4 regions of the Sphaerisporangium sp. NPDC051011 genome follow, and region 3 is predicted to be linked to each of the others. Evidence: riboswitches for the same ligand, from Rfam matches in the RefSeq annotation. Region 3 holds a riboswitch; each other region holds the start of a gene.
The links. A riboswitch is a leader RNA that binds a small molecule or an ion and turns the genes downstream of it on or off. The one in region 3 is predicted to bind cyclic di-AMP.
Positions count from the first base shown of each region.

Region 1 (7,131 bases), on a different contig from region 3:
TGCGCGCCGATCCTGGCGAGCAGGCCGCGCGCCCCCGGCACCCCGGCCCAGGCGGCCTCGTGGCCGTGGGTCAGCATGACCACCCGCCGTGCCCCGGCCGCGCGCAACGCCGGGGCGAGCAGGCCGAGCGGCGCGGCGGCGCCGAAGACGACGGTCTCGCACTTCTGCTCGCGCACCAGGGCCGCCGCCCGCCGGGCGACCCCGGGCAGGGGCAGCATGAGCGACGTGGGGTGGCGCACCACGCGGTACGGGCGGCGGGCGTCGAACTCCTCCCAGCCGGGCCAGCGCGAGGCGTACACGACGGTGGAGCCCGGCGGGCGGCGCTCGGCGAGGGCGTGGACGAACGCCTGGATGCCTCCCGGGCGCGGCGGGAAGTCGTTGGTGACGATCAGCGTGCGGCCCTGCGGGGTCACGGCTCCGGCAGCCCGTTCTGGCGGGCCCAGAAACGCGCCAGGGCGATGCGCTGCGGGGGCGTGGGGTGGGAGGCGTACAGGATGTACTCGAGGGCGTCCGGCGACAGATCGGAGAGGTTCGTGACGGCCAGCCGCCGCTGCATCGCGACGAACGTCGCCGGGTCGCGGGTGAGGTCGAGCGAGTGCAGGTCGGCCCTGGCCTCCACCGCGCGGCTGACGACGTTCTCGGCGGGGCCGGACAGGACGGTGGCGAGGGTCATCAGCCCGAGCAGCAGCCCCACGGCGCGCGGGTCACCCGCGGAGGGCACCCGGGCGCGGCGCCGGAGGCTGGGAGCGCCGGCCACGAGGAACAGCAGGCACGCCCCGGCCGCGGCCCCGAGCGCGCCGACCAGCGTGCCGTACAGGACATCGCCCCGCTTGGCGTGGCCGAGTTCGTGCGCGACGACCAGCTCGACCTCCTTCTCGGGGGCGCGCAGGAGCGTGTCGTAGACGACGATGCGCCGCGTCGCCCCGAAGCCGGAGACATAGGCGTTGAGGGCGGTGGTCCTGCGCGAGGCGTCGGCGACCAGGACGTCCTTGACCGGGACGCCGTCGCGGGCGGCCATGGCGATCAGGTCCGCGCGCAGCGGCCCGGCGGGCATCGGCCGGAATTCGTTGAACAGCGGTTCCACGACGATCGGGTAGGCAAAGGAGACCGCGACGGTGAACACGAAGGCGCCGATCGACGCCGGGATCCACCAGCGGGCGCGGAACCGGCGCGCCAGCCAGACCACGGCGAAGATCATGATGGCGGTCGTCACGACCTGGACGGCGAAGCCCTTCAGCCGGTCGGCGGACCACGCCGCCCAGTCCTGGGTGGAGAGGCCGTACGCACGCAGGCGGGTCTCGTACCACATGCCGAGCGGCCACTTCAGCAGCAGGCTCACCGCCGAGAGGACGAGCACGCCGAGCGGGACGCGCAGCCACCACGGCCCCCTGAGGCGGTCGACGGCCCACGCGCCGAACGGGGTGAGGATGAACACGCCCGCCACGACCAGCGTGACCGCGAGCGACAGGTAGGCGGGCAGGCTGACGGCCGAGTCGAACGCGGCGGCCCGGTCGATCTGCGCGGTGGTGAAGTCGCGCGCGGGGTCCGGCCGCACCTTGTCTGCACCGCTTATGGCCTGCCACGGCGTGGTCACCGCGACGACCCCCGCCACCGCCGCGCCGAGCACGACCAGGGCGATGCCGGCCGCGCGCATTCCCCCGTCCATGCGCCGCCCCGGGCGGGTCTCCTCGATCAGCTCCGCCACCGTTATCAGCCTTTCCGCCGTCGTCAGGACAGCTCCGCCTTCACGTATGCGCGCCAGGCGCCGGTGAACCGCCCGGCCGGCACCCCGAGCGCGCGCGGGAGGGCCCCCGCCGCGTCTGCCCTGTCTCCCCTCCTGAACTCACGGTAGAGGGCGACCAGGGCGGGTTCGCCGTAACGGGCCGCGACATACCGGCAGGCGAGCCACGCCTCCTCGTACGCCTGGGCCAGGCGCGGTGATCCGGGGGCGAAATCGTCCGGGCCGGGCAGCGCGGACGGCGTGCGGCCCGCGCGCACCTCGGCGGCCAGCTCGGCGGCGGCCTCGCGGACGGGGATGCCCGAGCGCAGGTAGCCCACGTAGTCGGCGAAGCCCTCGACCAGCCATTTCGGGGTGCGCGCGTCCGTCGCGGCCCCGGTGGCGACGTGCGTCAGCTCGTGGGCGAGGACGACGTCACGGCCGGCGTCGCTGAGGCGGGCGAACGAGCCCGGCTCGATGATCACGCGGTCGGTGGCGGCGACGGCGGCGAGGCCGTCCACCGAGGCGGGGGCCGCGAGCGTGGCCGCCTGCGCGGTGGTGGCGGGCACCAGGACCAGCGGGCGCACCGGCCCGGCGACCCGCGCGACGACGAGGCTCGCGCGGTCGGCCCTGCGGGCGAGGTCGGCTAGGTCCGCTTCGCTCGCGGTGGCCGTGCCGATCACCAGGGAGCGGGTTCCGCGGACGACGCGCGCGTGGCCCCAGATCTCCGGATGCTCGCCGGTCACGGCGTCCGGCGCCGGGGGCGTCGGGGGCACGGTCGGCGCGGTCAGGGGCGTGGCCGCGGACATGCCCGGGGGCGCAGGGGGCAGGTGCGGGGATACGAACGGGGGCGCCGGTGGGGGCACAGAGGGGGACGGGGGGACGGTCAGCGCGGCCAGCAGGCCCGCCAGCACGGTCCCCAGCCACACGACGCGCATGCGGGCAATCTACCTGGCCGCTCCCCCGCCGGCGCGCTCCCCGCGCGGCACGACCCGCTGCCCGGCCCGGTGCTTCGCCGTCTCCGCGGGTGTTCCGGACCGGAACGCCGAAGGCCCCGCCCGCCTCCGAGGGGAGTGGAGGCGGGCGGGGCCCCTGAGGGGCCGTCGCGTGGCCGGTGGGCGCGAGCGAAGGCTTCCGGGGAAAGGGCTCCTTGGAAGTTCCCCCGCGCTCCGGTCACGCTCCGGGGCGAACGGCTCCGACGAAACTGCTCTTGCGATAGCCGTTCAGCTTGTCGATCCGCACCCGGGTTCCGCTGTGCGGAGAGTGGATCATCTTGCCGTGACCGACGTACATGCCGACGTGGCCCAGTCCGTAGAAGAACATCAGGTCGCCCGGCTTGAGGTGCTTCCAGGAGACCTTCTTCCGCACGGAGCGGAACTGGCTGGCCGCGATGCGCGGCAGCTTCACACCGGCCTTGCGCCAGGCGTACACGACCAGGCCTGAGCAGTCGAACGCACCGGGGCCGCTGGCACCCCACCGGTACGGGTCTCCGATCTGCTTCTTGGCCACTTCCACCGCGGTGTGCGCCTTGATCCGCTGTCTGGCGGCCCTGGTGAGCTTGGTGGTCTTGGTCGTCTTGGAGGTCTTCCCGGTCTTGCCGGGCTTGATGACCTTGCCGACCTTGACCGAGCTCTGCGCCATGGCCGTGACGGCCGCGTCCGCCGAGGGTGCCTGCACCGACACCACGGCGACGGATGCCGTCATGGTGAGGGCGGCACCGCTGAGGGAGAGCCGGGCGAATCTGGACAGGCTGGGGCTAGGGGTAGTGCTGGACAGGATCGCTCCTTGGTTCTTCCACTTACGCCTACCGGGTTAGCTGACGGATTCGGGCATGGAAGTAGCCCTACGGCGCAATGGCGCCGATTCACCCCCGACCCCTGGGGTAGGGGTCAATTGGTTCCCCGGCTCCGTGCTCCTTGCCGCACGGATTCGGCAGACCACCGCCTGTGGTTTTCTCGGTTTCCCTATGTGTTCACGGCGGCGGCCGAATGGATGGTCTTGCATAAGCCGGCCCCCGCGACGGTCCGGCCTACGGCGCGACGGCATGGCGTGCTCGCCGCGGCCCAGAAGGTACAAGATTTGCCAATTTACGGCAAAGGGTCAGCCGGGTGAACGTAGATCAAATAACGCGATCTTCGCCAGATAACGCCTGCATATCAATGACGCCTGTTACCCGAATGTGATTCCCCTCACATATCCCGAAACTTGGCCCGATAGAAGTCCCACCGGCCACGGGAGTCACACGAGTTAGCGATCTTGGTCGCCCGGGACCGACCGCGCGGTCTCTCTAGAGATGCAAGTATGCAAGAGGTGTTTAGCAATTCATCTTGCACAGTAATCGTTGCGCATGCCAGCGTGGGGTCATGGAGAACGAGAACGTCCGGCAGATCACCGACTCCCGCGTCCTGGCGGCCCTTGCCCACCCCCTACGCAGGCGGCTCATGGACGCCCTGCGGGTCTACGGGCCCTGCACGGTCAGCATGCTGGCCGACCACACCGGCCAGGCGGTCGCGAACGTCAGCCACCACCTGCGCGTCCTGGCCTCGGGAGAGCTGATCGAGGAGGCACCCGAGCTGGCCCGCGACCGGCGGGAACGCTGGTGGCGCCTGGTCGCGAACGCGATCCGCTGGTCCACGCGCGACTTCGAGGGCGACCCCGCCTCCGCGGCCATCGCCGGCGCGGCCGAGTCGCTCAACCTCGAACACCACGTCAACCTCGTGCGCGCCTACTACGCCTCCTCCGAGGAGGAGCGCGAGGCGTGGCACGGCGCGCCCTTCTCCACCGACAAGTGGCTGCGGCTGACGCCCTCGGAGCTGTCCGAGCTGTCCCACGAGGTCATCGGCCTCTACGAGCGCTGGGCCACGCGGGAGATCCCGGACGACGGCCAGCGCCGCGACCCGGTGTTCGTGTTCACCTTCGGCGTCCCGGGGCGCCCGTGAAGGCCCGCCGCGCCCGGCCCGCGTGGGCGCGCCCCGCCGGCACCGGTACCCGGCCCCCCGAAACCCCGAGCGCGGACGCCCGTCCCCCCGGGCTTCGGAGGCGCGGCGGGCCGCTGCGCGAGCGCGACTTCCGGCTGCTGTGGGTCGGCGAGACGGCCAGCGCGTTCGGAAGCTCGGTCACCACTGTGGCCCTGCCGCTCGTGGCCATCACCGTCCTGCAGGCGAACGCGCTGGTCGTGGGCGTGCTGGCGGCCGCGTCCTGGGTGCCCTGGGTGCTGATCGGCCTGCTCGGCACGGTCCCGCTCGGCGCTCTGCTCGGCGGCGCGCTGGGCGACTCCCTCGGCGTGCGGCCCGCCATGTGGATCATGACCGGCGGGATGACCTTGACGGGCCTCATCCTGCTCGCGGGGCCTCTCAAGCGTGACCGCGACCTTCCCGAGGCTCCCGCCGTGTCCTGAATTGGACAGCGATATGGGCTAAGTCGCTCTTGCATCCAGGAAAGCGAGCCGAAGTCAATACTCGGTTTTGCGGAATTGTCATCAATTATCCCCACGAATGGCGCCGAGAACCGCACCCCCCGGCCGCACGCCAGACCGGGAATCTCTCGGAAAGCAAACCATTCCCCCATGTTCCGAGCTTTTCGCAGAAGTCAATTCGTCATATATCTCGATAGCACAGTATTACCCTGGAGCCATCGGCCGCAGCGGAACGGCTCCGTACAGAACGGCCCGGGCGGGCGGCCGGCCGGAGACCGGCTCAGAAGCGCTCGACGCCCTCCGGCCAGATGACCACGACCTCGCGCCCGTGGTCGCGGGCGTGCCGGACGGCGTCGGCCGTCCCCCCGAGCCCGCGCGCGGGCCTGCCGTCCCAGACGGCCGCGACGATCTCGGAGTTCTCGACGACGAAGCACCCGGCGGCGTGGTAGGCGGCCGCCCCCGGCTCCGCGAAGTCCAGCACCGTCACGACGCCGGCGGCGGCGAGCAGCCGGTGGTAGGCGTCCAGGTCCGGGCCCCGGAAGGTCGCCTCGTACCCCCGGGACGGCACGACGACGCGCAACTCGCCTCCGAGGCGCAGAAGGATCTCGGCGAAGAGCTGATCGGCGCCCGCGGCGAGGCTGCTCCAGCCGACGAGCGGCGCCTCCAGAGCGGCCAGCAGCGCGCTCAGCTCCCGTTCTGCGTGGGCCCGGGCCCGCGGCGGCATCGACTGGTGCCCGGTGATCCCGACGACGGTCATGCCTGCCCGTCCTCGGCCGTCATCAAGTGACGCCCGCCGAGCGTGGCGGGCGGCGAGCCTGTTGGCGGCACCAGGACCGTTATGCTCCGCTCCCCCTTCGGGACCCGGCCGCGACGATCCGGGCCGTCCCTCACCCTAGACCGGCACACCGGCGAACGCGCGGGGTTACGCGCGGGTTTCCCCGCCGCTCACGCGGCCCGCCAGAGCGTCAGGGCCGTACGGCCGCGAAGATGCCACGGTAGGACGACAGCGGGACGACCTTCACGACGTCCCCCGTACGCGGGGCGTGCACCATCTTGCCGCCGCCCGCGTACATGCCGACGTGGCCGAGCCCCGAGGCGAACAGCAGGTCGCCGGGCTGCAGGGCGTTCAGGGAGACCCTGCGCGAGGCGCCCCAGGAGTACTGCCCGGCGGCGGTCCGGGGAAGGCTGACGCCGGCCGCGCGCCAGGACATCTGCGTGAGCCCCGAGCAGTCGAAGGAGCCGGGACCGGTGCCGCCGTAGCGGTAGGGCTTGCCCACCTGCGCGAAGGCGTACTGCAGCGCCGCGCGGGCGTTGCCCGACGCCGGGCCGGTGTACTTGATGCCGGGGCTGTTGGGATTGCCGGGGTTGTAGGCGTTCAGCCGGCGCAGGAGGCGCTCCTGCTCGCCGACCAGCTTCTCGACGTCCTTCTTCTGCGTGCGCAGCTCGTTCAGCAGCTTGACCGCCTCGTCGTAGGCGTCCTTGGCGCCGTCGCGCTGGCCCCTGATGGAGCGGGTGGCCTCCTCGTACTCGGCCACCTTGTGCGCCCGGTCCGTCGCGAGCTGGTCGACCGAGGCGAGCCCGCTGAGCAGCGCCTCGGGGTCCCCCTGGGTGACCAGGTTGGGCAGCGCCAGCATGTCACCCGACTGGTAGGTGCTCACCGCGACCGACACCAGGCCGGCGCGCAGGCTGTCCATGCGCTCCAGCTGCTGCTTGAACTTGCCGTTCAGCGCGTTGTAGTCCTTGCGGGCCTTCTTCCACTGCTCGCTGGCCTGGTTGTACTTCTCGACCACATGGTCGGCCTGGTCGTTGAGCTTGGCGAGCCTGGCCTTGGTCTGGGCGATGGTGGGCTTCGGCTTCGCCTCGGCCCCCACCGCCTGCGTCACCAGGACGGCGGCGATGAGGCCGGTGACCACTGGTATCCGCCCGACTCCCCGGACACGCGCACGCACTGGGACGACAGCCCCCTCGAGTGAGACAAGTTAGACAACCTGGGGCGTGA
Region 1 is NZ_JBFAGG010000003.1:200,416-207,546, reverse strand. Features, by position in the region: gene AB0H21_RS08175 (glycosyltransferase family 4 protein) at 1-413, opposite strand, end outside; gene AB0H21_RS08170 (M48 family metallopeptidase) at 410-1,705, opposite strand; gene AB0H21_RS08165 (hypothetical protein) at 1,729-2,655, opposite strand; gene AB0H21_RS08160 (C40 family peptidase) at 2,891-3,421, opposite strand; cyclic di-AMP (ydaO/yuaA leader) riboswitch at 3,504-3,662, opposite strand; gene AB0H21_RS08155 (metalloregulator ArsR/SmtB family transcription factor) at 4,081-4,656, shown strand; gene AB0H21_RS08150 (hypothetical protein) at 4,653-5,114, shown strand; gene AB0H21_RS08145 (hypothetical protein) at 5,413-5,889, opposite strand; gene AB0H21_RS08140 (NlpC/P60 family protein) at 6,098-7,045, opposite strand.
Region 1: it holds a riboswitch for cyclic di-AMP, as region 3 does, so the genes downstream of both, AB0H21_RS08160 (C40 family peptidase) here and AB0H21_RS38010 (NlpC/P60 family protein) in region 3, are expected to answer to the same signal.

Region 2 (7,131 bases), on a different contig from region 3:
CGCATTCCTGAGAATGATGGCCGCCCGTGGCGACTACACCGTGGTGCACGAACCGTTCTCGCATGTCGCCGATTTCAGCGAGGCGCAGGTGGGCCCCTTCACGGCGCGCACAGAAGCCGAGTTGATCGCTACCCTGCGTGAGCTGGCCGCCCGTGAGCCGGTCTTTTTCAAGGACACCACGGACTTCCACTACCCCGGGCTGCTCGCCGACGAGCGCTTCCTCACGGAGGCGACCCACACCTTCATCATCCGTCACCCCGAACAGGCCATCGCCTCCCACTTCAAGCTCAACGCCGAGCTCGGCCGGGACGAGATCGGGTTCGCCTGGCTCGCCGAGATCTACGACGCGGTCGCGGCCAGGTCGCAGACGCCTCCCGTCGTGATCGACTCCGAGGACCTGATCGAGAACCCGGTCGGCACGGTCAAGGAGTACTGCGCCCGCGTCTCGATCCCGTTCGTCCCCGACGCGCTGAGCTGGCAGCCCGGGGTGCGCGACGACTGGCGCAAGACCCAGCGCTGGCACGAGTCGACGAGCCGCACCGACGGCTTCGTCCGCACCGACGGCGCCGACACCGACTTCGTCCGCGACAACCCGAAACTCGCCGCCTACCTCGACTACCACCTCCCGTACTACGAGCACCTGCACGCCGCGCGGATGCGCGTGCCGAGCTGACCGGCAGGCCCGGCCGGCCCGTGCCGAACCGCCGCCCCCGCCGAGTCGCCTGTGCGGTGTCCGCGCGCGATCACCGAGCCGCCCGCTTCGGTGTCCACCTGCGATCGGCGGGGCCGTCTCCTTCCCCGCTCACCACAGTCCCTTGATTCGGCGCCGGGTCGGCGGGGTGTGGAACGGCGAATCCGGCGCCACCGTACGGCGGGTCATCCGGTCGCCGTTCGCGGCCCTGTGGCGGTGAGCACGCCTGCCACAGGGCCGGCGGAATCTCCAGCCGGTTCGTCGGGAATTCGTTTCCCGCTCCGGCGCGGCATCCGGCACCTGCGCGAACACAAACCGAATTATGTTCAGTTTCGCCGTCAGTGGGGATTGGCCCGCCCGTCATCGCCCACTTGCTCCCCCTCATTCGCCTTTCTTCCGATCGCACGGATCACCCGCCCACAGGGCGTACACGCGCCGCCGCCGTCCGTCCAACCGCCCGCCCATGACTGGTCCGCTGACCAGTGGTCGAGGGCAGTTGTGGAGCCTGTGCAGCGGAAACACCACCACCCCCGCGCCGGGCATATCACACCGGGCATATCGCGCCGGGATGGTCCGCTCTCCCGAAGTCAGGCGGCGGGCGATTCCCGGGCCTTGAAATGAGGGCCTGGACGGCTCCATTCTCCCGCCCCTCACAGGCACGCCGCCGCACCGCCCCCGTCCAATGAATTGACACGTCCACGGCCCGCCGGGAAGCCCCGCGATGCTTCCGTCTCGTCACCATGCCGATTTCCACGCTGTGATGCCCAATAGACACGGCCCGTCGCCGCCCCGGCGGCATCGTCTGTCGTCTTCCCACCATTTCCCGAGTCCTCCTCACATTCCGTGACACCGCGCCGATTCCACTTTCCCCTGCTGATCCCACCTATACGTGCGCATGGTGAGGTGAGCGCGCGCGGCGGGGCCTTGACTGCGGCGGAGCGTCCCGATATGACTCAGGTGATCACTCTGCTCCCGGCGGCCACCACCCGCCGCCGGCCGCCGTCCACGAGATTGGGCCCGGGTCATGCAGGCACCGCGACAGCTTCCGCCGATGTGGACACCGGGCATCGTCCAGGGCGTTCCCCCGGACGGAGTCCTCGACCTCGCGGACGGGTATCTGGACCCCGAGCTGCTCCCCACCGGGATGATGGCCAGCGCCTACGCCGAGGCGCTGGACGAGTACGGGCCCGCGGCGCTGACGTACGGGGCGAACGCGGGGGTGGCGCCCCTGCGCGGCGCGCTGGCCGAGCGGGCGAAGGTCGCGGGCGGATACCCGTGCGAGCCCGAGAACGTCCTGATCACCGCCGGGACCTCACAGGCGCTGCACCTCCTGGCGACAAGGCTCGGCGCGCCGGGCGACGTCGTGCTGTGCGAGTGGGCCAGCTACCACCTCGCCAAGCGGATCTTCTCCGACTGCGGCTTACGGACCGTGCCCATCCCTGAGGACGCCGAGGGTCCCGACCCCGCTGCGCTCTCTGACCTGTTGCTCGACCTGCGGGCGGACGGCGACCGAGCGGCGTTCGCGTACCTCATCCCCACCTTCCACAACCCCACGGGGCGCGTGATCGGCGGGCGACGACGCGCCGAACTGCTGGAGGTCGCCCAGGATCACGGCCTCCCGATCGTCGAGGACGACGCCTACGCCGAGCTCTGCCTCGACCCGATCGACCTGCCCGCCCCGCTGGCGGCGATGGCCGGATACGACGGGGTCGTGCGGCTGTGCAGCTTCGCCAAGACCCTCGGCCCCGGCCTGCGGCTCGGCTGGATGCTCGCCGACCCCGCCCTGGTCACCAGGCTCGCCGGCGGAGGCCTGCTGTCCAGCGGAGGCGGCGTCAACCACCTCACGTCCCTGGCGGTCACGCCTCTCATCCAGCACGGCGCCTACGACCGGCGCCTCCTCTGGCTTCGCGACCAACTGAAGGCCAGGCGCGACGCCCTCGTCTCCGGCCTGCGCGCGGGAGGAGCCGACGCCTTCGCCGTCCCCCACGGCGGCTTCTTCCTCTGGCTGCACGGCCTGAACGCCCAGGCCATCGAACCCACCGGCGTCCGCGCGATGGACGGCGCCCTCTTCGGCCCCCTCGCCGAGCCGGGCCTTCGCCTCAGCTTCAGCTTCAGCTCCCCCACGGACCTGGAAGAGGCCGGCCACAGACTCGCCTCGGCCTACCGAGCCTGACAGCCAGGCGGTGTTACCGCCGCGTTGCCGCACCGGCCCACCGCCAAGGGTGTCGCGCCTTTACAGGCCCGGAAATGACTGTGGGCACCCTCCGCCAGCAGAGGATGCCCAGGTCATCGGCATTAACCGTGGTGCGCCGCCAGGGACTCGAACCCCGGACCCGCTGATTAAGAGTCAGCTGCTCTAACCAACTGAGCTAGCGGCGCATTGACTACGGCGACTTTAGCAGCACCCGCGCGGGTGCGCACATCGAGTGGACGGCGTATCGGGTGGCTCGCGGTGGCCCAGGCTTCAGGGGGTCGCCACTCTCAGCCTCGCTCTTCGCGTCCGGGACCGCCCTACCGGGGCCTTCGTGACGGGGGCTTCACGCCGAGGGAGTCGTGGCTCAGTCGCCGGCCAGGACGACCGGGGTGCGCGGCGGGGTGGCGGGGTGGTGGTCGTAGGACGCCCAGGCACCGCTGGAGAAGGGGACAGGGAAGTTCTTCTTGCCCTTGCCGTCGCCCCACTTGGTGACCACGTAGTCGACCTTGATGTGTCCGGCGTCGAAGCCCTTCACCGTGAGGGTGGAGTCGCTGAAGGTGCCGCCGGTCAGTTCCGCGAAGGTCTTGCCGTCGATGTCGAGCATCACGCCGCTGCTGGAAGGGATGCCGGGGCCGCGGTCGCCGATGAAGAAGGGCGCCTTCTTTCCCTTGTACATCACGTATCCCTCGGTGCCGAGCGGCCAGCTCGGGCTCGCGAAGAGCCCCTTCTGCATCGGCTTGCCGATCGCGGGCATGCCCGTGTCTCCCATACGGCCGGAGGCGTCGTCCCAGAAGTACGAGGCCTTCGTGGACCCATGGAGAAGGACGGGCTTGCCCTGGAAGGCCGGTTCGGTGACCGCGCCGTCGGCGGGCACGGGGGCAAGGACGCTCTGCGCGTCGGCGTCGGCGATGGCGGTCGCGCCGAAGGCCGTCACCGCGGCGAGGCAGGCGCCGGCGATGCAGGAAGCCGGTCGCCAGGTGGGGGGGACAGCGAATGAAGTCATGGGGAGGTCGGATCTTTCATCAGAAGACAAGGACCGCGACTCCGGGCCGAGGGCGGCACCGATGCGGGAGTGGAAGGCGCTGTCTGATCACTGGATCGGCGAGACCATGTCAATCGCCGGGATCCGCGCGTTTCCGTGCTAGTGCAGAAAGTTGTGGCGTCAACCACCACGTCACAGAGGGCGAGCTACTCGCCCGGTGAGACGGCTGCTCCGAGCCGATTTGTCCGCCGCTTCTGACGGCGAGATCCGGGGCTTAGGGTAGCCCGGGGGATGGGTGCCGCGGAGTGGGGTGCTCCACTCGATCTCCTCTCCAATCACGCCTACCGGGTTAGCTGACGGGTTCGGGATTGGAGTCGCTCCCTACCGCTCGCGCGGATTCACCCCAAGGACTTGGGTCCCCGGTTCCCCTCGGCCCCGTTGCGGGCTTCGGAGATTCGACGTTCGGGGCGGCGGCCTTCGGGCTGAAGACCAGGTCACCGCCCGTCTTGGGTTAAGACCTTACCCACCAAGTCAGGACAAAGCCAACATTACCCCTCGAAAGCATTAGAAGATCTACCTTTCCCACCCAAACCTCGCATTTCAGGCATGGATGAGCGACGCTACGGGCACAGAACAGCCGGTCAAAGACGTGTTGCTACGCGGATCAGGTCGGCGACTGCGCGAAGCCGGCTCTGTGGCGGCCAAGCGATCACCGTTGTCACGGGCGGGGCATCCAGGACCGGAACGGCGGCGAGATCCCGGCGCAGGTCGGTGCTGGTGGACTCGGGCACGATCACGGTGGTACGGCCGAGCGCGATCAGCTGGAAGAGCTGTGTCAGGTTCCGTACCTCTGCCCCTGGCCCCTCCGGGTAGTTGCCGCCAGGACCGGGCCAGCGAGCCATCGGGAGTTCCTGCAATGCGGTGACCTCGGCCATCCGAACCTGAGAGCGGCCGGCAAGTGAGTGAGAGGTGGGCAGGATCGCCACCTGTCCCTCGGTATACAGAATTTCGGTGTCGAGTCCGACCGTCGAATCGAATGGCAAGTGCAGCAGAGCCACATCGGCTTGCCCGTTCTGCAGCAATTTCTGTTGCTGATGCGCCTCGCAGAGCAACAGATCGACGGTCGCTGCGCCGGGCTCCGCGCGGTAGGCATCGAGCAGTTTGACCAGCAACTCGCCGGCGGTGCCGGATTTGACGGCGAGGACGAGGTGGGGGCGCCTTTGCGCAGCCTGCTGAGTACGCCGCTCAGCTGCGGCCACCGCGCTGAGGATCGTGCGCCCCTCCGACAGAAGCACGGCCCCGGCCTCGGTGAGCGTGACCTTGCGGCTGGTGCGCTCCAGCAGCGTGACGCCGAGCTCTCGTTCGAGCCGGGCGATGGCGCGGGACAGGGGCGGCTGGGCCATCTCCAGACGCTGGGCGGCCTTGCCGAAGTGCAGTTCCTCGGCGATCGCGACGAAGTACCGCAGCTCGCGTATCTCCATGGATTCACAGTACGGTCGATTGATGTCGCTCGGATATTGCTGCAGTACCGAGATGGTGTTGGTGCCTGATCGAAGTGCAGCCATGCTCGGTGTCATGAGCGAGAAGACAATCGCACTGGTCACCGGCGCGAACAAGGGAATCGGGTACGAGATCGCGGCCGGGCTGGGCGCATTGGGCTGGAGCGTCGGTGTCGGCGCTCGAGACGAGCGGCGCAGGACGGACGCCGTGGCGAAGCTGCGCGCGGCAGGTACCGACGCGTTCGGCGTGCCCTTGGACGTCACCGACGACGAGAGCGTGACCGCCGCGGCGCAGCTGATCGAGGAGCGAGCGGGACGCCTTGACGTGCTGGTCAATAACGCCGGCGTCGCAGGCGACTGGCCAGAGGCACCTACGACCATCGACCTGGAGACCGTGCGACGGCTGGTGGAGACCAACGTCATCGGCGTCATCCGGGTCACCAACGCGATGCTGCCGCTGCTGCGCCGCTCGGCGCACCCGCGGATCGTCAACCAGTCCAGCCATGTCGCCTCGCTGACCCTGCAGACCACACCCGGTGTCGGGCTCGGGATCAGCGGGGCTTACTCACCGACGAAGACCTACCTCAACGCCGTCACCATCCAGTACGCCAAGGAGCTGAGCGGCACCAACATTTTGATCAACAGCGCCTGCCCCGGCTACGTGGCCACCGACCTCAATGGGTTCCGCGGTACTCGGACCCCTGAGCAGGGCGCGTTGATCGCCATCCGGTTGGCGGCTCTGCCCGACGACGGGCCCACCGGTCAGCTGTTCGACGACGATGGCGTCGTGCCATGGTGATGTTCTGACGTGTTGCTGCTGGGCTGCGGCTCAACGCGCCCCACCAGCGCCCGGTGAGCAGCCGTCCCCCACGGCCTGAGCTTGTTCTTTCGCCTCCGGGCCCGTACGTGACCGCCCGGATGGGGAATCGGCGGGCTCCTGGAACGGTACGGAGGAGAGATGTGTCCCGTGCGCGGGGGTGGGTGGGGACAAGTCGGGGCCGGGCAGTCCCCCGCCTGCCCGGCCCCGATCTCAAACGGTCCAGCGCCGATGCCTTCCCCCAAACGCATCGGGCGGTCCCGCTGAACGGACGCGGTCCCCCACCGCGTCCTTTTTGAGAAAAGCTCTTGTCCGCACCCTTGCGAGTGCCAGGTCCCATCCCTCTTGACCTGCCTTAACACTACATACGGGGGCCTGAGCTGCTCGTCATCGCAGGGTATAGATTCGGTCTAAGTCCCGGGGTTGACCGGGTACGGATGGACCCGCAGGCGCAGGCGGCTATTCGGGCAGTTCGACCTTGACCTCGACGCCCTGCTGCAGGGTGCGGCTGACCGTGCAGTGCCGCTCGTGGACCCGCTGGGCGACGGCGCGGAACACTTCGTCCGCCTCGGGGTCGCCTTCGGGAAGCTCGACGTCATAGGTCACCGTCACGGTGCCGAGCATGTTCGATTCGATCTTCGCGGCCTCGACGGTCATCGCGAGCCGGACGAGCCGGTGCCCGCGCTGGGCCGTGAGCGGCTCGACCGTCACGATGTTGCACCCGCCCACCGCCGCGAGGAGCAGTTCGACGGGGGTGAAGACCCCATTCTCGTCCCCGCCGCCGATGGCGACCCGCGCTCCGCGGTCGTTGCTCGCCACGAAGCCGTCTTCTGTACGCTCCACATTCACCGTTGCCATGGATGGAGCCTAGAGCCGACTCCGACGTGTCAGGCGTCCGGGTGCTTGGAGAGGTAGGCGATGTAGACCGGCCGCAGCGCCTCGCCGAGT
Region 2 is NZ_JBFAGG010000002.1:266,936-274,066, reverse strand. Features, by position in the region: gene AB0H21_RS05400 (sulfotransferase family protein) at 1-673, shown strand, start outside; gene AB0H21_RS05395 (PLP-dependent aminotransferase family protein) at 1,716-2,864, shown strand; tRNA gene AB0H21_RS05390 (tRNA-Lys) at 2,994-3,070, opposite strand; gene AB0H21_RS05385 (hypothetical protein) at 3,250-3,888, opposite strand; cyclic di-AMP (ydaO/yuaA leader) riboswitch at 4,190-4,330, opposite strand; gene AB0H21_RS05380 (LysR family transcriptional regulator) at 4,509-5,432, opposite strand; gene AB0H21_RS05375 (SDR family oxidoreductase) at 5,443-6,165, shown strand; gene AB0H21_RS05370 (OsmC family protein) at 6,643-7,041, opposite strand; gene AB0H21_RS05365 (hypothetical protein) at 7,071-7,131, opposite strand, start outside.
Region 2: it holds a riboswitch for cyclic di-AMP, as region 3 does, so the genes downstream of both, AB0H21_RS05385 (hypothetical protein) here and AB0H21_RS38010 (NlpC/P60 family protein) in region 3, are expected to answer to the same signal.

Region 3 (7,131 bases):
TGGAATCGGCGCGTGAGGTCGCCGAAACCGGGGTCGACTACCTTGCTGTGGGGGCGCTGACCCACTCCGCGCCCGCACTCGACATCGCTCTGGACCTACGGGGGGCTTGATGCTGCTCACGATCGACGTCGGCAACACCCACACCGTGCTCGGCCTCTTCGAAGGCGAGGAGCTGATCGAGCACTGGCGCCTCGCCACGGACGCGAGGCGCACCGCCGACGAGATCGCGGTCGTCCTCCAGGGGCTGCTCGGCCAGAGCCCCCTGCTCAAGGGCGCCGACATCAGCGGCATCGCCATCTGCTCCACCGTCCCGTCCGTGCTGAACGAGATGCGTGAGATGTGCCGGCGCTACTACGGCGACGTCACGGCCGTCATCGTGGAGCCCGGCGTGCGCACCGGAGTGCCGGTGCGCATGGACAACCCCAAGGAGGTCGGCAGCGACCGCATCGTCAACGCGCTCGCCGCCATCACGTTGTACGGCGGGCCGTGCGTGATCGTCGACTTCGGCACGGCCACCTCGTTCGACGCCGTGTCCGCCAAGGGCGAGTACGTCGGCGCGGTCACCGCCCCCGGCATCGAGATCTCCGTGGACGCCTTGGCGGCCGCGGGCGCGCAGCTCCACAAGGTGGAGCTCGTGCGCCCGCGCTCGATGATCGCCAAGAACACCGTCGAGGCGCTCCAGGCCGGCATCATCTACGGCTTCGCCGGGCAGGTGGACGGCATCGTCGAGCGCATGGCGCCCGAACTCGCCGCCGACCCGGACGACGTCACGGTCGTGGCCACCGGCTCGCTCGCCTCCCCCGTGGTGGACGAGGCGCGCTCGATCGACGTGCACGAGCCGTGGCTCACGCTCATCGGATTGCGGCTCATCTACAACCGCAACACCAGCTGACCCATTCGCCCGCGCGGGCGCGCATCGGCCGAGATCCATATCGAAGCGCCCGCGCCGATTACGCGGCCGGGCGAGGTCCAAAGCGTCTAAAGCCGGTCCCGGGGACACCTTCCGTACGCGGGCGAGTTCGGCCGAAAAAGGTCGGAATGGGCCAGTGATTTCACGGATAATTACGGGCGGAGACGCGTTGATCTTATATGCGCGGCGGGGGTGATCCCACCGTACGCGCCGCCGAACCCGTCGTCGACCAGCATCGCGGGCGTCCGGGGCCGCGTCCCCGGACGGTGCCCTCCTCGATCTTCACGCCTGTCGGCCCCCAGCCTACGGGTTCGCGAACATGTCATGAGTAGTTCACATATGCACTGGTATGTCAATCAAGAAGGGAACGCCTATGGAGGGTCGGAGCTTGACGACCTTTGAACGTGGCGTTTACCGTTCCTGACGGGCGAGCCAGAAGCATTCCAGTATGTTGCCGAGTTCGTCGTGGGGGAGGACACCCGATGGCGTATCCGGATCTGGTTTCCCGAGGGAATGACATTCCCCCGGGATCAGACGGCGTGGGGTTGAGTGACGATGATCTTCTCTTGCTCGCCGAGCTGGCCAAGGGCGTGACCGTCGACCGTGTGGGTCGGCGGCTCGACGTCAGCGGCCGTACGGTCCGGCGCCGCCTCCGGGGCATCTGCGACCGCATCGGCGTCGCCACCGCCATCGAGGCCGTGGCATGGGCGGCCCGCCGCAGGCTGATCTAGCCGATCCAGCCCGCGAGAGCCGGCCACCCCGGGAACCGGTCGCCCACCACCCGGGGTGCGCCTGTGTCAGTCGATCCTGTGTCGGCCTGTGCATCGGCGTCGGCCCGTGTATCGGCCCGATGTCGGCCGCCCCGGCCGGACTCGGTCGGCCCGGCCAGGTCGGCACGGTTGGTTCAGTCGGCCCGGCCAGGTCGGTTCGGTCGGCTCAGTCGGCGATGCGCACGGCTCCGGCGAATGGACGGTTGCCCAGCGGGACGACCCGCACGACGTCACCCGTGCGCGGGGCGTGCACCATCATTCCGCCCCCGATGTAGAGGCCGACATGGTGCAGGTCGCCGTAGAAGAACACCAGGTCGCCCGGGCGCATGTCCTCCCGGTTGATGTGCGTGCCCGCCGTCCACTGGTCGCCGGTGTAGTGCGGCAGGCTGATGCCGACCTTCTGGTAGGCCCACATCACCAGGCCGGAGCAGTCGTAGGTGCTCGGGCCCGCCGCGCCCCACACGTACGGCTTGAGCTGCTGGGTCATCGCCCACCTGGCGGCCTCGGCGGCCTTGCCCTGGCCCGGGATCGGGATGTCGATGCGGGTGGCCCGCCCGTATGTCTGCCCGGCCTGCGACAGCGCCCGCTTGAACAGCGTGCTCTCGGTCTTGGCGACCAGCTTGCGGATCTTGTCGCGCTGTGAGGACAGATCGGCGACGAGCTTCTTGACCTCGCCTTCGCGCGCCTTGGCGCTTTCCTTCGCGCGTTCGGCGATGTCCATGGACTTGGTGATCTGGGAGACCTCCTCGCCCTGCTGCAACTGGAGGGCGTAGGTGGTCGCGGCGCGGTCCAGGTAGCCGTCGGGGTCGCCGGACATCGCCAGCGCCAGGGAGGAGCCCACACCGCCGGTCATGTACGCGTCCTGGGCGTACAGGGCCGCCTGGCGGCGCTTCTCCTCCAGGTCGGTCTCGCTGCGCGTGAGCGTCTTCTTGGCGAGCTCGGCCGAGCGCTGCGCCTGCTTCAGGCGTTCCTTCTGGCCGTTGTACTGCTCGGTGAGCGACTCGATCTGCTCGTAGAGGCTCTCGACCTGGTTCTTGAGGTCCTTGAGGCTCGGCTTCGGCTCGGCGGTCGCCGACACGAGCGGCGAGCCGAACGTCAGGACGGTCAGGGCGGCGGTGACGAGCGCGATCCGGCGGGAAAGACGCTTGGTGACTCCGCCGGCTTGGGCGCGCTCCGTACGTTTGGGACGGGCATGCCTGCCCGCGCTTCTACCAGGCGTGCGCCTAGGCTGCACCAACGAGCTCCTCTCCTCGGCCGCCTACCGGGTTAGCTGACGGGTTCGGGCCGGAGTAGCCCTACCGAGCGCGCGACCACAGAGGACACGTCCATGCCCTCCCTCTCGGATTCACCCCGGGATGGCGGCCCGCCGGGGGCGTGCCCCCTGCGTGCGCCGTTGGGTCCCCGGTTCCCGCCGCTTACGGGGGTGCGGCCGGGATTCGGCGGCGCGGCCACCGCTGTGCGATGACCGGTATCGACGCTGGACACTAGTGCAGCTCAGGTTCCGCCTCAACCGGAACTGCGGATTCTGTTGAGATTTCACAACCGAGACATCACAGGATGATCACGCTCAAAGTGCTGGCAGCGCGGCATTACCCTGCGTTTACGCGTTTTTGACCCCATGTCGGGCGCGTGTGGCGCAGGTCCGCGACTGTGCGGAACGTCATATCCCGCCGAAGCGGATGGCGCCGCCGTCCCTTTGACGCCACGCGTTCACTCCGTCACCATCCGCCACACCGATATCGAGGGGGCGGGGTTTCGGGCAGCCCGATATCGCGATCGATCCCGGAATCGATGCGGTAACGCCGGCGGCGGCGGACCCGCGCGGGAGGATACCCTGGCGCTTCATGGAGCAGGTCGTGGAGTCCGTGCCCTCCGGCAGCACGGTGGTGGTGCGGCGAGCCCGCACGCCCGACGTCCGGGCCATCAGGCGGCTCGTCGACACCTACTCCGGCGACGGCCCGCGCCTGCTGCGCAAGTCGACGGTCACCCTTTACGAGGACGTCCAGGAGTTCTGGGTCGCCGAACGGGACGGCGCGGTCGTCGGATGCGGGGCGCTTCACGTCCTCTGGGAGGATCTGGCCGAGATTCGCACCGTTGCGGTCGATATCGGCTGCCGTGGCATGGGAATCGGGCATATGATCGTCGGCGCGCTCATCGACGCGGCTCGCGATCTGGGGCTGCGGCGGGTCTTCTGCCTGACGTTCGAGGTCGAATTCTTCGCCAGGCACGGTTTCGCCCCCATCCAGGGCACTCCGGTGTCTCCTGAGGTGTACGCCGAGTTGCTCGACTCCTACGATGAGGGCGTAGCCGAGTTCCTCGATCTGGAACATGTCAAGCCCAACACCCTCGGCAACACGCGGATGCTCCTCCATTTGGTCCCCCGATCTTGACCCTCGCGATGACCTGGTGGAAAGGTGACTGTTGATGCGGCTGTCGCTACGTTGGGCAACACCACTGCATGCGTGTCTGACATATGCCGCATGCGAAGCCGAAGTGAGGTGACACGGTGAGCACCGGACAGCCGCCGTACCCCCGCGACGAACCGGACGGCCACCAGCCGTCGTCCGGATCTCCGCAATACGGGCATCAGAACGCAGATCCTGAGGTGACGGTCGTCCACCGTCCTCAGCCGACATCGGAACACCCCAACCAGTACGGCCAGCAGCAGGGCTACGGCCAGCAGTACGGCCAGCAGCCGCAGTACGGCCAGCAGGGTCAGCAGTACGGTCAGCAGCAGGGCTACGGCCAGGCGGCGGCCGGTCAGGGCTATGGTCAGCAGAGTCAGCAGGGCTACGGCCAGCAGGGCTACGGCGACCAGGGCTACGGCGACCAGGCGTACGGGCAGCAGCAGGCGTCCTATGGTCAGCAGGGCCAGCAGGGTCAGCAGGGCCAGCAGTCGTACGGGCAGCAGCCGCAGTACGGCCAGCAGGGCCAGCAGCAGGGCTACGGCGACCAGGGCTACGGTCAGCAGAGCCAGCAGCAGGGTTATGGCCAGCAGGCGGGGGGTTACGGCCAGCAGCAGGGCTACGGTCAGCAGTACGGCCAGCAGGGGCAGCAGGCCCAGCCGGGGTACGGCGACCAGGGCTACGCCCAGCAGGGGTACGGCCAGCAGCAGCAGAGCTACGGCGAGCAGTACGGCCAGCAGCAGGCGCAGTACGGGCAGCAGAGCTACAACCAGCCTGGGCACTCCCCGCAGGGCTACGGCCAGCAGGGGTACGGCCAGGCGCCCGGCTACCAGCAGTCGTACGGTGCCGCCGCCGCAGGCCCGGTCCCCCCGGGCGCGCCGGCGCCGCTGGCGGAGTGGTGGCAGCGCCTCGTCGCCCGCATCATCGACGCCGTGATCCTCGCGATCCCGACGTTCATCCTCACCGCGGTCATCGCCGCCATCTTCGTCACCTCGCCGAGCTTCGACGCGAGCACGGGGACGATCACCGAGGGCGGCGGTGCCTTCATCGCCGGGCTGCTCGGCGCGATCATCATCGGCGTGGCCTACGTCGCCTACGAATTCCTGATGCTCCGGCAGCGCGGCCAGACGATCGGCAAGATCGCCATGGGCATCAAGGTCGTCCCGGTGGGCGGCTCCGTGCAGTCGCCGCTCGCCACCGACGTGGTGGGCAAGCGCGCGCTCGTCCTCTACGGGCCGAGGTTCCTCCAGTGGATTCCGTTCCTCGGCTGGATCGCCAGCCTCTTCGCGCTCGTGAACGTCCTGTGGCTGTTCTGGGACAAGCCGCTGCAGCAGACCCTTCACGACAAGGTCGCGAACACGGTCGTCGTCAAGGTCAAGTAGTTACGTCGCCGTATCAGGGCCGGGGGGTGCTCCTCCGGCCCTGACGCGTGTCCGGGGCCGGCCGCCGCCCGGGCGGGGCGGGACCCCGGACTTCGCGATCGGTGACGCCAACATCGGCGAATCGGTAACGGACAGACCTGTATATGCGATAGGACCTTGCACGAACCCGAATCCACCTTCGCTTGTCGCGAAAGGCGATCAGATGACCGCAGAACCGCCCCGAGTCGGTCACCCCAAGCATCCCCCTCCGGATCGCGCCGGAGCGCGTCACGTCCCGCAGAGCGGCGCGCACGGCCGCGCTCACGCCGACCGGGGTCCGCACGGGCCCGTGTCCCTTCTCGCGGGCCGTGCCGCCCGCCCGTCGGACGCCGCCGGCTCGCCGCCGCGCGCGTCCGCGTCCATCTCTCCGGCCCTGCCGTTCGGCGGTGATAGCGGCCCCGCGTAGCCGATCCCGGCATCGCTCCTGACGCCGATCGCCGGCGCCTCTCGTCTTCTCCGATGGAAATCCCCGCCGACCCTGACGCGGCGGTCATCGGCGTGCCTTCTGGTTCTTGGTGCGGTCATTACGTTCGGTGTGTACACAGTCCGGCGGCTTTGAGACGCATTCCCTGTACGGAGTGACACCCGGCGAAGAAGGCGACGAAGATCCGTCTTGCGGCGGACCGGCGGAGGGCGCCGCCGTTTCCGCCGCGGCGATGAAGCGCGAGACCGACTTCCCGCGGCCCGTGGTTCTCAGCGGCATTACCGCCTCCGGATGGCCCGCCGTCATCTTCGGACGCGTCCCGGCGCGCTAATCTCCGCCTACAAGGTGTCGGACAGGCGACGCGCGACAAGACCGAGGCGTGTGGTTGTCGTCACCGGATCCCCGTCTACATCGGCATTATCGACACGGACGGGCCCGCCGTGGCGGGCTCCGCCGGTGTTTTCGGGGGTTCGCCATTCCTGGGGCATCCGGTAAGGGGACTGATGAGATCGGGAAAGCTGTGGAACGGTCCTTCGCCGGGGTTTGGCGCCCGCCCCGCAACCCGTGCTGACCTCCTGTGGGGATAGAGTCGGTCCTGACTCCCCTGATCAGGCGACCGCGGTACGGACCTGCGGGGTACCGTGTGACAATTAGCGTAGGGGGCGGTGAATGCCGCCCCCCGCGTGGAGCTGAGGATCAATGAGCGATGTATTGTCCGCGTTGATACCGCCCGGCGTTGTGGCTGCGGTGGTCATCGTGGCCGTGGTCAAGCTACTTCGTTCCGAAGCGGCGGGCCTGCGGCAGGCGGCGGAACCACAGGAGAAGTCCGGGGCTTCCGACTGACCCCGACGGGTCGGTCCCCCCTTCCATCAATCGACACCGCCCTTGAATTGTCAACAAGGGTTAGTGGGTATATGTTTAGCAGACGAATCGAACATTGCTCTGCGAAAGGATTGCCAGATGGCCACGCAGATCCAGAAGATACTCATCGACGACCTCGATGGCGGCGAGGCCAATCAGACTGTCAACTTCGCGATTGATGGCTCCGCCTACGAGATAGACCTGAGCGACGACAACGCGAAGAAGCTGCGCGAGGCGCTGTCCTCTTTCGTCTCGGGCGCGCGTAAGGCCGAGGGTGTGCCTGTGCGGGGCCGTAAGCGTGGTGGCGGGCAGCGTCCGTCCCGGGAAAAGAGCTCGGAGA
Region 3 is NZ_JBFAGG010000025.1:85,542-92,672, forward strand. Features, by position in the region: gene AB0H21_RS37995 (L-aspartate oxidase) at 1-110, shown strand, start outside; gene AB0H21_RS38000 (type III pantothenate kinase) at 110-892, shown strand; gene AB0H21_RS38005 (LuxR C-terminal-related transcriptional regulator) at 1,477-1,641, shown strand; gene AB0H21_RS38010 (NlpC/P60 family protein) at 1,847-2,914, opposite strand; cyclic di-AMP (ydaO/yuaA leader) riboswitch at 2,920-3,121, opposite strand; gene AB0H21_RS38015 (amino-acid N-acetyltransferase) at 3,525-4,070, shown strand; gene AB0H21_RS38020 (RDD family protein) at 4,187-5,467, shown strand; gene AB0H21_RS38025 (hypothetical protein) at 6,630-6,773, shown strand; gene AB0H21_RS38030 (Lsr2 family protein) at 6,891-7,131, shown strand, end outside.

Region 4 (7,131 bases), on a different contig from region 3:
CTCATGCTGTCGGGCACGTTCGGGGGTCTGCTGGGCTCGGTCGAGTCGTTCCTGCCCGCCTGCAACGCCTACCTCCACCGCCAGCCCGAGGGGGAGGGGTTCGTCACGGCCGTCCACCTGCGCCTCGACCTGGCCACCGGGGCCTACGAGATCACCTCGGCCGGCCATCCCCCCGTGGTGAAGTTCGACGCGGGAACGGGCACCTGGCAGGTGTCGGCGGCCAAGGGCGTGGTCCTGGGCGTCGTGCCCGATCTGCACTGCGAGCCCGACAGCGGGGTCCTGCACAAGGGCGACGCGCTCATGCTCTACACCGACGGGCTGATCGAGCAGCCCGGGCGGGACATCGACTCCGGCCTCGACCGGCTGCTCGGAGAGGCCGAGCGCCTGGTGCCCTCGGGCTTCCACGACGGCGCGGGTCCCCTCGTCAACTCGATGTCCGCGGGGCACAACGACGACTGCGCCCTCATCCTCATCTGGCGTCCCTGACCTGCCGGTCTCTACAGCCAGCCCGCCTCGGCGGCGATCCTGACGGCGTCCACGCGGTTGCGCGCCCCGGTCTTGCAGATGATGCGGGATAAGTGGTTTCGGACCGTTCCTACGGATAAATAGAGCTTCGCCGCGATCTCCTTGGAGGCGGCCCCCTGCGCCGCGATGCGCAGCACGTCCATCTCGCGGGGCGTCAGCGGGTTGTCGGCCGAGGTCAGCGCGGCGATGGCGAGGTCGGAGTCGACGGCCTTGCGCCCGGCGGCGACGCGGCGGATGCCGTCCGCGAGGTGCTCGGGGGCGATGTCGATGCTCAGGAATCCCAGCGCGTGGGCCGCGAAGGCGCGCCGGACCTGGCCTGGATTGGGCTGGCCCGACAGCAGCAGCACCCGGCAGCGGGGAGCCTTCTCGTGCAGGCGCGCGGCGGCGGTGAACCCGTCGACGTCCGGAAGGTCCACGTCGATCACCGCGGCGTCCGGGTCGAGTTCAAGCGCGGCCGGCATGATGTATTCGCCGGAGGCGACATCGGCGATCACCATGAGATCCTGCTCCCCGTTCAGCGACGCCACCAGTCCCCGGCGTACCAGCGGGAGATGTTCGGCGACCAGGATGCGTATCAAGGCGCTCCCTTGAGTGGCCCTGGAACAGATCCGGCAAATGCCGCTTCGCCGGTTCATATCCCACGGTGTCTAGATGATTGCTTACCGTCAATGCAGTCTCCCGATTCGGTCCACGCCGCGCAAGTCACTCCTACGGTTGGTCGTCGATGCGGTCTTTCGGGGTACGGCGGGGTCCGCCGGGGAGTTCGGTTAGGCTCGGAGGGGGCAATGTAAACAGCAGGCATCTTCTCCGCAGGTGGGGGTAGCACCTATGAGCTGGCTCATCGTGGCCGGGTTTCTCATCTTCTTCCTCGGGATGGCCTTGTCCATTGCCCTGCACGAGTTCGGGCACCTGGTACCCGCCAAGTTCTTCGGGGTCAGGGTCACGCAGTACATGGTCGGTTTCGGTCCGACGGTCTGGTCGCGGCGCCGCGGTGAAACCGAATACGGCCTGAAGTGGATTCCGTTCGGCGGTTACATCCGCATGATCGGCCCGCTGCCCCCGCGGCCCGACGACGGCGGCAAACTGCGCTCCATGCCCACCGGCCCCTGGCAGGGCCTCATCGAGAGCGCCCGGCAGGCATCCCTGGAGGAGGTCGGCCCCGGCGACGAGGACCGCGTCCTGTACCGCAAGCCGTGGTGGCAGCGCCTCATCATCTTCCTCGGCGGCCCGCTGATGAACTTCGTGCTGGCCTTCGCCCTGTTCTCGGTCGTCTTCATGGGCTTCGGCATCGAGGTCACCAAGCCCACCGTCGCCAAGGTCTCCGAGTGCGTCATGACCCTCGCGCAGGAGACCAAGGGGCAGAAGTGCGACTCGTCCTTCAAGCCCACGCCCGCCGCGCAGGCGGGCCTGCGGACGAACGACACGATCGTCTCCTTCGGCGGCACGCCCGTGCGCACCTGGGAGGACGCCACCCGGCTGATCCGCGCGCACGGCGCCGGCCCCGTCGCCATCGGCATCCACCGCGACGGCAAGCCGATGACGCTCACCACCACCCTCATCGCCCAGGACCGCCCCTCGGCCGCCGATCCGAGGAAGATGGACAAGAACGTCGGCTTCCTCGGCGTCACGCCCGTCATCGTCGTCGAGAAGCAGGGGCCGGGGTACGCCGTCGGCGCGATGTGGAACATGACCGTCCGCACGGCGCAGGCCCTGGCGCAGTTCCCCCAGAAGATCGTCGGCGTGTACCAGGCAGCCTTCGGCGGGGCCGAGCGCGCGATCGACAGCCCGCAGAGCGTCGTCGGTGCGGGCAGGATCGGCGGTGAGATCGCCGCCTCCAAGCTTCCGCTGGAGGGGAAGATCGCTCTGTTCCTCCAGTTGCTCGGCGGCATGAACCTCGCGGTCGGCATGTTCAACCTCGTCCCGCTGCTGCCCCTGGACGGCGGCCAGATCGCGGGCGCGCTGTGGGAGGGTCTCAAGCGCGGGTACGCCCGGGTGCGCCGCCGCGCCATGCCGGGGCACGTCGATATCGCCAAGGCCCTGCCGCTGACGTACGGCGTGGTGGCGGTGCTGTTCGTGGTCTTCGGCCTGCTGATCTACGCCGACATCGTCAACCCGATCCGCCTGACGGGCTGACCCTCACTCGCCGGAGGCGCCGCCCGGCCGGCGGCGCCTCGTCCGGCGTTCAGTACATCGAGATGTGCACGTGGTCGAAGTGGTTGGCCGTGACGCCGCCCCGGTCCTCCATCGCGCGCCAGCCCGGGAAGCCCAGGTTGTAGATGCGCTGCCGGTAGATGACGTACTTCACGCCCAGCTTGCCGCCGTTCTTGATCGCCCAGGCGGCGATCGCGTCGCCCAGCGCCGCCTGCCCGGCGGACGGCATCGCGCCGCCCGAGCTGAGCATGAAGTCGCAGGCCCTCCCCAGCGGATGCTCGCCGGAGTCCTCGGGCCGGTAGCAGCCGACCGGGAAGCTCAGGTCGAAGTGGCTGCGCACCTCCGCCCGCATCAGGCGCATCCGCGGGGTGATGTTGTCGCTCCCGGCGGGCAGTTCGGGGGCCCACGATCCGTTGGCCCGCTTGCCGGGCGCGGTCGGCACGAGCGCGTCCAGCTTGTCCTTGATCTGGCCGATCAGCCGCTCGGCGTCCTTGCGCTGAGCGGTCACCTCGGCCACGTCGCCGCGCAGGCGCACGGTGAGCCGCGCGGCCTCGTCCGAGGCCTTCCTGCGCTCGTCCCGTACCACCGCGAACTTCGCGATCTTGGCGTTCTGCTCGTCCTGGAGCTGGAGCAGCAGGGCGGCGCCGCCGTAGCCGGGGGACATGAGCTGGCCCGCGACGCCGAGGTCGCCCGCCTGGTACTGGAGCTGGGCGAGGTCGCCCACCTGCTCCTGCACCGCCTCCAGGCCCTGCTCGGCCTCCTTGAGGCGTGAGCGCGCCGCCTTCTCGGCCGCCTTGGCCTCGGCCACGGCGACGCGCTTGGCGTTGTACTTCTCGATCAGCCGGTCGACCTGCTTGCCGAGCGATTCCAGTTGTGCCTTGAGCTGCTTCTCCGTCGGTTTGGGGGCGGCGCTCGCGGCCGCCGCCGGGGCGAGCGTGTGCCCGGCCATGGTGAACATGGTGAGAACGGTCATGACGCCTGCGGCCACGGTGGCGTGGCGGCCGGTGGTCGGGGGCAGAGCCCTCTCCTCTCCATCCGCCGACCGGGTTAGCTGACGGGTTCGGGCCGGAGCAGCCCTACCACGACGTGGATTCACCCCAGAACCGTTGGGTCCCCGGTTCCCGGGCGGGGCACCCGGGATTAGGCGTACCGACCGTTACGGCCGGTGTTCGATGGATGTTAGTGGTTGACCGTACCTCGCGGTAGCTTTGTGGTGAATTGTCCTAAAAACCGTCTTGTGTCCGGAGTTGTCGGGCCGCCTCCTCGGGCGGCACGTCGTTCACGAAGGCGCCCATGGCGGACTCCGACCCCGCCAGGTACTTCAGCTTCTGCGGCGCCCTGCGGATGCTGAAAAGCTGCAGGTGCAGGTAGGCGAGGTCGCGCCCCTCGCGCACCGGCGCCTGGTGCCAGGCCGCGACGTACGGCATGGGCACGCCGAACAGGCCGTCCAGCCGCCGCAGCACCCCGGTGTACAACGGGCCGAACGCCGCGCGCTCCTCCACGTTCAGCGACCCCAGGTCGGGGACCCGCCGGTTCAGGTACACGTGCACCTCGAACGGCCAGCGCGCCGCGGCGGGGACGAACGCCGTCCAGTGGTCGTTCGCCGCCACCACGCGGATCTCGGCCTTGCGCTCGGCCGCCAGAACGTCGGCGAACAGGTCGCCGCCCGTACGCTCGCGGTAGCGCGCGGCGGAGGCGAGCATCTGCCGGGTCCGCGGGGTCACGTACGGATACGCGTAGATCTGCCCGTGCGGGTGCGACAGGGTGATGCCGATCTCCGCGCCGCGGTTCTCGAAGCAGAACACCTGCTCCACGCCCGGCAGCGCGGACAGCTCCGCCGTCCGGTCCGCCCAGGCCGTCAGGACCAGATCGACCCGCTCGGGGGAGAGCGCGGCGAACGAGGAATCGTGCTCGGAGGTGAAGCACACCACCTCGCACCGCCCCACGCCGGGCCGCACCTCGCTCAGCCCGCCGGGCTCCTCGTAGGTGCCCTCGTGGTCGCTGAAGGAGGGGAAGCGGTTCTCGAACACGGCGACGTCGTACTCGGGGGAGGGGATCTCGGTCCGCCTGCCGGGCACCGAGGGGCACAGCGGGCACTGGTCGGCGGGAGGAAGGAACGTACGGCCCTGCCGGTGCCCGGCGACGGCGACCCACTCGTCCATGATCGGGTCGTGGCGGAGCTCGGAGGCCCGGGGCCGCGCGGGCAGCTCGCGCGTGTCGGGCGCGCCGCGGTCGGCGTCGTCACGCCGGTCGAAATAGATCAGCTCGCGTCCGTCGGCCAGGTGGGTGACGGTTCGCTTCACTGGGCCGCCACCTGCGCCGCCTCGCCCGGTTCCGCCAGCACCAGCGTGCCTACCTGGTCGGACAGCAGGGGCCTCGCCTCCTCCGGCAGGCCCGTGTCGCTGACCAGCACGTGCGCCTCCTCCAGTTTGGCGATCGTGCTGATGCCGACGGTGCCCCACTTGGTGTGGTCGGCCAGCACGACGAGCTGCTGCGCGGCGGCGACGAGCTCCCGGTTCGTCTCCGCCTCCAGCAGGTTGGGTGTGGTGAAACCCGCCCGCGGGTTCATGCCGTGCACGCCCAGCATCAGGGTGTCGACGTTCAGTTCGCGGATCGCGGCCACCGCGACCGGCCCGACCAGCGCGTCCGATGGCGTGCGCACCCCGCCGGTGAGCACCACGGTCTGGTCCGGACGGCCCGCGCGGTGGAAGACGTCGGCCACCTGCAGGGAATTGGTGATGACGGTCAGCTCGGGGACGTCGACCAGGTGGTGGGCGAGGGTCCAGGTCGTCGTGCCGGCCGACAGCGCGACGGCGGTGCCGGGCCGTACGAGCTCCGCGGCCCGGCGCGCGATGGCCTCCTTCTCGGCCTGCTGGCGCACGGACTTCGCGGCGAACCCGGGCTCCTCGGTCGACCCCGCCCCCGTGGCCGTGGCGCCGCCGTGGACCTTCTCGATAAGCCCTCGTTCCGCCAGGACCTCCAGGTCGCGGCGGATCGTCATGTCGGACACCCCGAGCTCGCGCACCAGATCGGCGACCCGCGCCGCGCCGTTCCTACGTACGCGCTCGAGGATCGCCTGCTGCCGTTGCTGGGCCAGCATCGTCGCTCCTCTTCAACAGATTTCCCCAAATTATCACATATTAGTACCGGTCCAATGTTGGAATGTGATGGCGGAACGCTCACTTCGACGGACCGGCCGCTGTGACGATTCGCGACGTCCCCGGCCCGCGTCTGCGCTCTCTTTGACGTTTGGGCCTTGTGCGGCACCCGGTCACGGGACCAGATTGGAAACAGGAATCGAACAGGAAGGGACGCCAAGATGGCCAGACGTGCGCGCAAGGGCCGGGCCCGCAAGAAGAGGAAGGCCAACCACGGCAAGCGGCCGAACGCGCGCTGACCCTCCCCGGGGCCTCCAAGCCGCGCTCAGGCCCCTTCCGGGGCTCCTTCGTCCTCCAGGCGCCCGCTGCGGCCCCAGGCCGCCAGCAGGCGCGTCTGCGCGTCGGCGTGGTCCGGTGACAGCGGGCGATCTCCTATCACTCCTGCCTGCCGGTAGGACTCCTCGGCCCCGGCGAACCACGCCGTGCATACCTCCACCAGCTCCGGGTCGAGGCGGTCGTCGCCGCCGATCGCCGTCGCGAGGTCCCACGTGTGGATCAGCGTGTCCGCGAAGAGCTCGGTGATGTACTCCTCGCCGGGAATGTCCCCGAAGGGCAGGCGGACCGTGCGGGTCGGCACGTCGTCCGGCTCCATCGCGCGCACCGCGGCCGCCGCGGCGACGTCGAACGCCTTCACCGGGTCGTCCCCGAGCAGGTCGCCGTCCAGCAGATCACCGAGTTCCCCGGCCGACCTGCCCGCGAGCAGCTCCGGCGCCCACAGGCTCTCGCCCACCAGATGCTCGACCAGAGTGCGGACGTTCCAGTCCGCGCACGGCGTGGGGAGACGCCACTGGTCGGCCTTGACCTGGTGCACGTACACGCCGAAGTGGTCGAGAGCCCGGCGGTACGCCTCGCGGATGTCCATCGTCATCATGCCCCTCCCGCGTCCTCGCCCCCGACGTTAACCCGCCGCGCAAGAACTCGTCAGGGGGCCCTGCGCCCGCCTCTCAGCGGGAGGAGCACCGGCGTGTCGTGTCTATTTCACCCGAGACCGGCCAGCGCGTCCTCGACCGCCCGGTGGAACGTCGGATACGCGTAGATCATGCTCCTCAGCCGCTCGACCGGGATCCGCGCGTGCACCGCGAGCGTCAGCAGGCCGAGCACCTCCCCGCCGGACGGTCCCGCGCACGTCGCGCCCGCCAGGACGTTGCCGTCCGCGACGAGCTTCACGAAGCCCTCGGACCGCGCGATCCACCCGCGGGCGGAAAGCGGCGTGACGGCGACGCGCACGTCCAGGCCCTGCTCCCGGGCCTGCCGCTCGGTCAGCCCGACCGCGCCGACCTCCGGATCGGTGAAGGTC
Region 4 is NZ_JBFAGG010000016.1:20,693-27,823, reverse strand. Features, by position in the region: gene AB0H21_RS31255 (PP2C family protein-serine/threonine phosphatase) at 1-486, shown strand, start outside; gene AB0H21_RS31250 (response regulator transcription factor) at 498-1,103, opposite strand; gene AB0H21_RS31245 (site-2 protease family protein) at 1,354-2,658, shown strand; gene AB0H21_RS31240 (hypothetical protein) at 2,708-3,649, opposite strand; cyclic di-AMP (ydaO/yuaA leader) riboswitch at 3,699-3,833, opposite strand; gene galT (galactose-1-phosphate uridylyltransferase) at 3,900-4,979, opposite strand; gene AB0H21_RS31230 (DeoR/GlpR family DNA-binding transcription regulator) at 4,976-5,776, opposite strand; gene AB0H21_RS31225 (TIGR03086 family metal-binding protein) at 6,100-6,705, opposite strand; gene AB0H21_RS31220 (NAD(P)/FAD-dependent oxidoreductase) at 6,813-7,131, opposite strand, start outside.
Region 4: it holds a riboswitch for cyclic di-AMP, as region 3 does, so the genes downstream of both, AB0H21_RS31240 (hypothetical protein) here and AB0H21_RS38010 (NlpC/P60 family protein) in region 3, are expected to answer to the same signal.